2 regions of the Massilia sp. BHUDP2 genome follow, and region 1 is predicted to be linked to the other one. Evidence: predicted binding sites of a transcription regulator. Region 1 holds the regulator's gene; the other holds the start of a gene.
What was found. Region 1 encodes FNR, which switches genes on or off when oxygen is low (the NO sensors DNR and NnrR bind a similar motif). Its sites were predicted from a motif close to TTGATNNNNATCAA; they were not measured.
Positions count from the first base shown of each region.

Region 1 (4,972 bases):
AAACCTTTCCCTCCCACAGAAAACTTGGGGTCACTGATCCATATTAATGACCCGTCAGATCGATCCTGCCGACTCAATCCACTCGTCTATATTGGCTGACGATTCGAGCCCGGCGGCAGCCGGAATCCTGTGTATCCAGCATGCATGCGGACTCGCGATCCGGCGGCCCGGCCTCCGCCCTCGCCACGCGGTGGAGCGGGCCATCCATCGATCGTCGATGTGAAAGGAGATGGTCATGACTCAACATCAGAACCACGCGGCGGCAACGCGGATCGCGGCGCGCGCCGGGGAAGCGGAGGTGCTGGTCACTTCCTCGGCCATGCCGGCCAGCTTCCGCGAACTGCGCCAGGAGGCCGATGCGGCCGCGGTCCGGCAACTGTTCGGGACCGCACCGGCCCGGGCCGGCCAGCCCGAGCCCGAACTGAGCGGCACCGGTTTCACCTATCGTCACGACTGGGGCGCGCGGCGCGGCCGGTGGGTGCTGCGCCTGAACTGGGATGTCATCCAGCCCCCCTCCCGGGTCCTGGTGGCGATCGGCGAAGGCGTGCCGGGCGGCCCGTCCGCCGGCAAGTTCATCGGCGCGGCCCGCTACACCCTGCACAACGTCGCCTCACGCTGGAACGGCGTCGACATCTGGGTCGACATCGCGTGGAGCAGCGACATCTCGCTCTACGCCGATTACCTGATCATCAACCCTTGAAGCGCACCAGGAGATTCCCATGGCACCAAATGATCGTCTCGACCAGGACGCAGCACTGCTCCTCGACCCCGGAACGCAGGAGCGCGCGGATTCATCAAGCACCAAAGGCCCCTGGGCCGTCGCCGAAGCGAGCGTCGGCACGGAAGGCGTGCAGCCCGCGCTGCAAGGGAACGGCTTTACCTACCGCCACGACTGGGGCATGCGCCGCGGCGAATGGCTGCTGCGGCTCAACTGGGACCTGATCCAGCCCGGCTCGCAGGTCTTCGTGGCCATCGGCGAAGGCGTGCCCGGCGGACCGCCCGCCGGCAAGTTCATCGGCGCGGCCCGCTACACCGTGCACAACGTCGCCCCGCGCGGGGGCGGCGTCGACATCTGGGTCAACATCGAGTGGAGCGCCGACATTTGGCTCTACGTCGACTACCTGGTCGTCAACCCGCCCTCGGCGCCCCCTGGCCTGCGCACGGTCTCGGTCACGGTGCACCGCCACAGCAGCGTAGCCCTGAGCGAAGCCGAGGCCGACCGGATCCTGGCCGACATGGGCACGATCCTCCAGAACGACGACAGCGGGCCGGACGTCACGACCCCGGTCCGTTTCGTGCGCAACGGCGCAGTCCGGCTGCTGCCGGCGAACATCCCCGGCACCATCCAGACCTCAAGCGACCTGAATGCCCTCCTGACCGCCGGCAGCGGGGTCAAGATCGTGCAGGCCATCCGCTGGTGCGGCGGCCCCGGCGACGGCATCATCGGCTGCGCCCCGGTCGGCAGCGCCTCGGTCAACGTGGCCGCGGTGCGCTTCACCGCCAACCAGGAAGGCCTGATCTGGGTGCACGAGTACGGCCACAACTGCGGCCTGCCCCACCGCACCGACGACCCGCGCGCGGTCATGTACCCGTCCGTCGGCGCCGACCACAACGTGGTCAACGCGGCCGAGTCCTCGGCGTACCTAGCAGGCCCGCTCAGCATCAGCGGCAAGGTGATGGCCGCCGGCGGCTGCTCCTGCGGTGCGGGCGGCCTGGCGCTGCCTGCCGACGTGCGCGACTTCGTCTCCCAGCACTGGATCGAGGGCGTGCCATGGGAGCTGGCCTCGCAGTACGGCGAGAAGGACGCCCGCCTGCTGCTGGACTGGCTGGTGAACGAGCCGGAGAAGCACGAGGAGTTCCTGACCCAGATCGTGGCCACCCTCGGCTACATCGGCAGCGAGATCGCGGTCCAGCCGATGATCGACTTCGTCGAAAGTGCGCGCGCCGGCCGTGCCGTGTTCAATGCCAGGAACACGGCCCTGCTGCGCCTCGGCGACCTGGCCAACCGCTCCGGCAGCCGGGCGGCGCTCGATTTCCTGGCGCGGGTCGCCGGCGACATGGACCTGGCGCGCACGCTGGCGGCGCCCCAGGCCAGCGCCGAGCTGCAGGCGGCCAAGGCGCTGCAGGACGTGGTGGCGCCGAGCCTCGACACCCTGGCGGCCGAGCTGGCGGTGTCGGCCACCTTCGGCCTGGCGCTGGCGGGCACGGTGCAATCGCAGCAGGCCGTGGAAGCGCTCAAGGGGAACGCCGACGCCTTCGCGACCGTGAACCAGGCGGCGCAGGAAGCCGCCGAGATCGCCGCGACCGTGCGCGCCAAGGGCCGGCAGGAGTATTACAGGATGAAGGCGGAACACCGGCATCACCTGTAATCGGGCTTGTATTTTGGAAATGAAACCCGCGGACGCGGCCTTTGTCTATAATGGCCGCGTCAGCATTTTCGTTTCCCTGCCATGAACCAACCCATCTCGCTCCCGGGCGAAGCGAAGGTCATCCAGGCCCTCAAGGCCAGCTGCAGCGCGTGCAGCATGCACCAGCTGTGCCTGCCGATGGGCCTCGAGGATGCCGACATCAATCGCCTCGACCAGATCATCGGCCGCCGCCGCCGGCTCGCGCGCGACGAGCGCCTCTACGCCATGGGCGAGCCCTTCCGCAACCTGTACGCGGTGCGCTTCGGCCATTTCAAGACCTATCAGGTCAACGCCGCCGGCGAAGCCCAGATCACCGGTTTCCAGATGGCCGGCGAACTGCTGGGCATGGACGCCATCAGCGGCACCCACCACTGCGACGCCGTGGCCCTCGAGGACAGCGAGGTGTGCGAGATCCCGTTCTCGCGCCTGGAAGAGCTGTTCGGCCACGTGCCGGCCCTGCTGCGCCACTTCCACCGCATCATGAGCCAGGAGATCACGCGCGAACAGAACGTCATGCTGCTGCTCGGCAATATGCGGGCGGAGCAGCGTTTCGCCGTCTTCCTGGTCAACCTGTCGGCACGCTACGCGGCGCGCGGCTATTCGCCGCACAGCTTCCAGCTGCGCATGTCGCGCGAAGACATCGGCAACTACCTCGGGCTCACCATCGAAAGCATCAGCCGCCTGCTGTCGCGCTTCAAGAAACAGGGCTGGCTGCAGGTCGACAAGCGCGAAGTCACCCTGCTCGACCCGGCCAAGCTCAAGGCGCTGGCGGCTGGCACCGACGTCTGCAGCCCGATGGGCTAGCGACACCGCCATGGCTGCTCCGCTGCTCGACCTGCATCTGCGCAGCTATGGCGCCGCGCGCAGCTCGGACCGCCACGAGTTCGGCCAGCTGGTGCTCCCCGTGAGCGGCGAAGTCGCCCTGGAAATCGAAGGCCGCCAGGCCCGGCTCGATCCGCTGCGCGTGGCGGTGGTGGCGCCGGGCGCCTGGCACTCGCAGTGCAGCCCGGTGGCCAACCGGTCGCTGATCGTCGACCTGGGACCGGATACTTTCGCGCAAGGACCCTGGCAGCGCCTGCTCGAGCAACCCTTCGGCGCCATCGGTCCGGCAGCGCGCAAGCTGGTCGAATTCATGGGCATCATGGCCGCCACCGCTCCGCCCGCGCCTTCCGTGCTGGCCGGCTGGACCCCGCTGCTGCTCGACACCCTGGTGCTGGGAGCGCCCGCACCAAGCTCGCGCCTGGCCGCCCTGCTCGCCCGCATCGAGGCCGAACCCGGCCTGCCGTGGACCACCGAGGCCATGGCGCGCGCCTCCAGCCTGAGCGTCAGCCGCCTGCATGCGCTGTTTCGCGAAGAGCGCGACAGCACGCCCCACGACTGGCTGCTGGACTGCCGCCTGCGCCATGCCTGCGAATGGCTGCGTGCGACGGCGCGCCCGGTGGCCGAGATCGCGCTGGCAGCGGGCTTTTCCGAGCAGAGCGCGCTGACCCGTGCCATGCGCAGGGCGATGGACACCACGCCCGCGGCCTACCGGCGCGCGTATCGCGAGAATCTGTCAAACCAGCAGTAGCCAGGGTCAAGAGCGCCGCGGGCATCCGGCCGACAATCTCCCTTCCCAAGGAGATCGTCCATGCTTTCGCAGATTCACACCACATCCCACACCACGCAACTCGGCATCGGCGCCGGCATCACCGCGGGCGCCTTCTGGGGCCTGGTGTTCCTGGCCCCGGAACTGGTGCCGGGCTTCTCGGCCCTGCAGCTGTCGGCGGGCCGCTACCTCGCCTACGGCATCGTCGCCGCCATCCTGGTCGCCCGCGCCTGGCCGCGGCTCAGGCAGCGACTGACCCGGGCCGACTGGCGCGGCCTGGCCTGGCTCAGCCTGGCGGGCAACATCGTGTACTACCTGTTCCTGGCCCAGGCCGTCCAATTGGGTGGCGTGGCCATGACCTCGATCGTGATCGGGCTGCTGCCGATCACCGTGACCCTGGCGGGCTCGCGCGAGCACGGCGCGGTGTCCTTGCGGCGCCTGGCCCCCTCCCTGCTGCTGGGCGGGGCCGGCCTGGCCTGCATCAGCTGGGATTCCTTGTCTTCCCTGGAGGGCGGCTCGGGCATCGGCCTCCTGTCGGCGATCGGCGCGCTGCTGTCATGGACCTTCTATGCGGTCGTCAACCGGCGCTGGCTGGCGCGCCTCGAGGGCATTTCGGCCAACGAATGGAGCCTGCTGGTGGGGGTGATGACGGGCGCCCAGGCCCTGCTGCTGGCGCTGCCGGCCTTCCCGCCCGGCGGCGCCGCGCACACGGGCAGCGAATGGCTGCAGTTCCTCGGGGTGGTGACGGCGGTCGGGATCTTCTGTTCCGTGATCGGCAACGCCTTGTGGAACTACGCCAGCCGCGCCCTGCCGATGGCGCTGATGGGCCAGATGATCGTGTTCGAGACCGTGTTTGCCTCGCTCTACGGCTTCCTGTGGGAGGCGCGCTGGCCCAGCGGCCTGGAGGCGGCGGCGCTGGTGCTCCTGATGGCTGGCGTGGTGTCCTGCGCCGCCGCCCACCGCAATTGAGCGGTTC
Region 1 is NZ_JBJUVW010000001.1:1,708,781-1,713,752, reverse strand. Features, by position in the region: gene ACK6C6_RS07690 (hypothetical protein) at 236-700, shown strand; gene ACK6C6_RS07685 (hypothetical protein) at 720-2,369, shown strand; gene fnr (fumarate/nitrate reduction transcriptional regulator Fnr) at 2,451-3,212, shown strand; gene ACK6C6_RS07675 (AraC family transcriptional regulator) at 3,223-3,978, shown strand; gene ACK6C6_RS07670 (DMT family transporter) at 4,039-4,965, shown strand.

Region 2 (4,972 bases), on a different contig from region 1:
AAGTAGCGCGAAGCGACCCCGCGGAAGCGGCTCAACCATTGCCGGAAGCGCTGGTGGTAGGCATTCACATTCTGCACATGGATGGCTCCGGCAACGCCGCGGCGTACCCGCACGCCTGCACGTAGGTTCACCGCTTGGTGTGCAATGCCATGCTTGCGGGCGAAACTGCGGTAGGCCCCATGGCCGTCACTGACCAGCAGCACCTGCCGGTCAAGCCGGGGCAGCAGGTGCTGCTCCAGCTGCGCCGCCGACAAGGCACCACGCCCGACCACGGCATCGATGGTCTGGCCACTGCGGTCGCGCGCTACCAGAATGCAGTCGAGCTCGCGTGAGATGCCGCGCTTGCCGGCGCGGCCGCCGCGCCGACGCGCCGGTCGATCCAGCTTGCGCGCGCCCTTCTGCGATTCCAGCATGAACATTTCGTCAGCTTCGGCAATGCCGCCCAGGCGCCTCGGCTGGGCATACCTGGGTCGCTCCAGGAAGCGGTGGCGCCAGCGGAAGGCGGTGTTGCGGTGTACGCCGACCTCGCTGGCAGCTGCGCGCACCGACTTCGAGTCGAGCACGGTGCCCAGGTAATCGAGCCATTTTTCACGCAGCCGCAGCCGCGCCAGCGGCGTTCCGCTCAGGTCGTTATAGGTACGGCCGCAGGCACGGCAGCGATAGCGCTGCAGGCCGTTTGCTTGTCCATGCCGGTAGTAAGCTTCGCCGGCGCAACTGGGGCAGCGACGTATCGCTCCGCCGATCTGGCCGATGAGGGCGCTCACCTGGTCCAGCCCGGCAGCGGGATGCAGGGCGGCCAGCGTCTGCAGGCGCTGGGGCAGGTTCAGTGCAGCGAGTTTGGCAAACCACTTCTTGAAATAAGGCGCGCGCATGGTCGTTCCCGTCTGTGGTGACAGGCGTTCGACCAGGAAGCAGCTCAGCAGTTCCGCGCTCATCCATAGTTAAGGTTGACAGCGCCAATGAAAAAACGGCCGGCGGGACGCAAGCGTCGTCCGGCCGGCCGTTCGAGGGAAGGAGAATCAGGCGGCGTGCGCCAGCTCCTTGCCCGGTGCGGCGCAGCGTTCCGTGCTCCCAGCCTGCATCAGCGAAGGCTTTCCCGGTGCGGAGCAATAGGCGTACGCGGCGTTGGCGGCTTCGTACGGCTTGCCCGGTGCGGAGCAGTATGCGAATGCGGTGCTGGCGGTGTTGTGCGGCTTGCCCGGTGCTGAGCAGTAAGCGTGGGCGGCGTTGGCGATTTCGCGCGGCTTGCCCGGTGCTGAGCAGTAAGCGTGGGCGGCGTTGGCGGCTTCACGCGGCTTGCCCGGCGCCGAGCAGTATGCGTGCGCGGCGTTGGCGATATTGCGCGGCTTGCCGGGTGCTGAGCAATATGCGTACGCGGCATTCGCGGCTTCGCGCGGCTTGCCCGGTGCGGAGCAGTAAGCGTACGCGGCGTTGGCGGCTTCGCGCGGCTTGCCTGGCGCGGAACAGTATGCGTACGCGGCGTCGGCGGTGTCGTGCGGCTTGCCCGGCGCGGAGCAGTAAGCGTATTCGGCATTCGCGGCTTCGCGCGGCTTGCCCGGCGCCGAGCAGTATGCGTACGCGGCCTTGGCGGCCTCGATCGGCTTGCCCGGCGCGGAGCAGTATGCGTAGGCAGCGTAGGCGGCAGGCCCGGTGCCGAATTCCGCTTCGTAGATTGCGCGCATGCGCTCGCCACCAGCCGCATGGTCGCCATCGTTGGCGCTGGCGCTGATGCCAACGTAGGGATAGTGGTGCAGGAAGTAGCCGAACACGGCTTCGCAATCCTGGGCGTACTTCATCGTATCGAGGATGTGGTAGTGCCAGAAAATGTCGACGTCGACGGTCGGCGATGCCTCCGCGTCCGGGTACTTCTTCATCAGGAACAGGAAGCGGCGGTATTCCGTTTCCACTGCATCGGCCCGCAGGGCGGACCAGCCTTCGCCGGATTCCACATGCATCAGTTTCATTTTGATCGGGGCAAGATCAAGTGCTTCAAATGCTGCGAATTCGTTGGTCGACATAGTTATCACCTTTTGTTGTAGATCTGTTTGTGTAGATCTGTTTGTTAAGGCATTCTTTTTTTATCCCTAGTGTTGAAGCGGTACGTCAGAGAATCCTCCTCAAAGAACGTGACGCGGTTAATCGGAAGTCAGGAACTGCGTCTTGACCGGTGGCAGTGATAACAATTGTCCTGCGACCGGTCAGGCTTAATGTTGAGTTCTGTCAACCGAGTAACTGCTGTGCTGAAACGAGACAACATGGGCGCACATCCGCTCCATCTTCAGGCGATGGCCGGCAGCGCGGCATCGCTGTCGTGAGTTGGGACAGCGGGTGGTTCGGATGAATGCCCGCCTACGGGAATGGTGACGACGATGGTGGTGCCGGTGTCCGGGCCGCTGCTGATCGAGAAGCTGCCGCCCAGGATGTTGACACGCTCTTCGATGCCCACCAGCCCGAAGGATCCGTTGCGGTTGCGGCTGCCCGGCTGCATGCCGATGCCGTTGTCGCGAATCGTCATGGTCAGCATGTCGGCGTGCTGGTGCAGGTCGATGCGCACCTTGGTCGCGCGTGCGTGCCGCGCCACGTTGTTGAGCGACTCCTGCAGGATGCGGAAGAAGGCCGTGGCGCAACCGTCGTCGAGGTGGTGCTCGGTTTCGTCCTCGACCAGTTCGCATTCGATGCCGGTGCGGCGCGAGAAGTCCGCCACCTGCCAGTCCACCGCTGCGTTCAGGCCGAGGTCGAGCACGTTCGGCCGCAGGTCGTTGATGATCTGGCGTACGCTGCGGATGGTCAGGTCGATCTGGCGTACGGTCGCGCTGGCGCGTTCGTACAGGCGGCCATGGCGGTCGCGCGTGCGGTTGGCGAGGATCTCGGCCTCGATCTTCAAGGCCAGCAGGTTCTGCGCGAGCTCGTCGTGGATCTCGCGCGCGATGCGCTTGCGCTCGCCTTCCTTGATCTGCTCCGCGTGCGCGGCCAGCTGGCGCAGCTTCTCGTTGGTGGCCTGCAGCTTGGCCTGGCTGGCGCGCAGCTCGCGCGTCATGTCCTCGGCCATGCGCAGGGCGCTGCGGCGCGACGAAGCCATGGTCTGGAACAGCGCGTAGAGCAGGGCGGTGCTGAGCGTGCCTGCCAGCGCGGCCAACCAGGGATAGAACAGGTCGAAGCGCGTGTACAGCGCCGATTTGGCGATGCTGAAATCGGCGCGCCACTGGCGCTCGTTGTATTCGATCGGCAGGCTGGCGTGCAGTACGCTGTCCTCGTCCTTCGGGAGCGACGACGACCCCTTGGCCGCCACATTACTGTCGTACAGCACCGCGCTGAGCCGGTGCTCGCCCGGTTCCAGCGGCACGTCGTTGAGGTCGGTGAGCACCAGGCGCACCCCCTCTGCCGGGAAGCCTTCGAGTGCGCCGTTGACCATCTTGTTGACGCCAAAGCCGATGCCGACGGAACCGATGTAGGCGGCGCGGCGCTGGGCGACATTGCTGATCGGCATACCGCTGCGGTACACCGGCAAGCGCATCGCCAGGATGTTCTGGGTGGGGCCGGAGCCGGGCAGGATGTTGACGCGCAGGCCGGAGGCGGCGATCGTGTTGTTGTCGCGCGATTCGGCCGCGGTGCGGCGGATATAGCTGCGCGCTTCCAGGTCGACGCCGAGCTTCTTGAGCGATTCCGGAATGGCGGGTTCCATGTAGACGAGGACCGTGTAACTGTCGCGTCCCGGCACGGCTCGCAGCTTCGTGGCAGGCTCGGGCATGCCGTACTGGCGGAGGCGCCGGAGAACGTCGGCCTCTACCGCCGGCAGCTCGTCCGCGCCGACGGTGCGCGCATAATTCATCGCTTCGATGCCCGGGAAATTGCGCGGCGTGTCGAGCTGCTCGACATAGTGGCGGAAATCGTCGGCGCTGGCATTCGGGTTGGCGTGGAACAGTCCGGCCATGCCGCGCAGGACGTCCGTATAACTTTTTACGCGGGCGACGATCGCATGCTGGGCGGTGCGCGCCATGCCGCGAAAGCGCGTCTGGGCGTCGCTTTCGATCGCCTTGGCGGTAGCCAGGTAGAGGGCAGCGCCGACCGCCACGGACAGCAAGGCCCCGGTCAGCATCGCCGTCGGCATGACGACATGATGGTTGGAGGAGCTGCGGGGAGGCATGATCCGTAATCTCGCTTGCTAGGTGAATGCGTCGCGATAATGCGACATACATGCCTACACTAAGCATCTTTACGGAACGAGGAACCTATCAGGATGAATAGGTATCGTGGATGTGCAACGATGTGGACGGAATGTAAACGTTTTCGGTCAAGAACAAGAAATTCGGGGGAGCAATGCCACGAGCATTGCTCCCCCTCAAATACCTGCAAAACGCAGAAATGGTTGCCTTAACAGTAAGGCGTAAGAGGAATTACTTCCCCCAGCTGTCCTTCAGCGTCGTCACGCGGTTGAACACCGGCTTGCCCGGCTGCGAATCCACACGGTCCGCCACAAAATAGCCGTGGCGCTCGAACTGGAAGCGCTGGTCGGCCACCGCGTCCTTCATGCCCGGTTCCAGGTAGGCGGTCACGGTCTCGAGCGCGTTAGGGTTGAGCGCGGCCTTGAAGTCCTTGCCGCCGGCGTCCGGCTGCGGCTCCGTGAACAGGCGGTCGTACAGGCGCACTTCGGCCTCCAGCGCGGTGGCCGCGCTGACCCAGGTGATATTGCCCTTGACCTTGTAGTTGTCCGCGCCCGGCGTGCCCGACTTCGAGTCCTCGAAGTACTTCACGTGCACCGCCGTGACCTTGCCGTTCTCGTCCTTGTCGAAGCCGGTGCACTCGACCACGAAGCCGTACTTCAGGCGCACGCGCGAACCCGGCTGCTCGCCCACCGGCGGGGTGAAGCGGTGATAGCCCTTGGTCGGGGTTTCCATGAAATCTTCCTGCTCGATCCACAGCTCGCGCGTGAACGGGAAGCTGCGCACGCCCATCTCCGGGTGGTGCGGGTGGA
Region 2 is NZ_JBJUVW010000002.1:1,333,721-1,338,692, reverse strand. Features, by position in the region: gene ACK6C6_RS16635 (IS1595 family transposase) at 1-872, opposite strand, end outside; gene ACK6C6_RS16630 (glycine-rich domain-containing protein) at 1,020-1,964, opposite strand; gene ACK6C6_RS16625 (CHASE domain-containing protein) at 2,279-4,108, opposite strand; gene ACK6C6_RS16620 (glutamine--tRNA ligase/YqeY domain fusion protein) at 4,395-4,972, opposite strand, start outside.
Region 2: ACK6C6_RS16630 (glycine-rich domain-containing protein) is a predicted target of FNR. The motif match lies at 2,211-2,224, and genes of this name have one in related genera.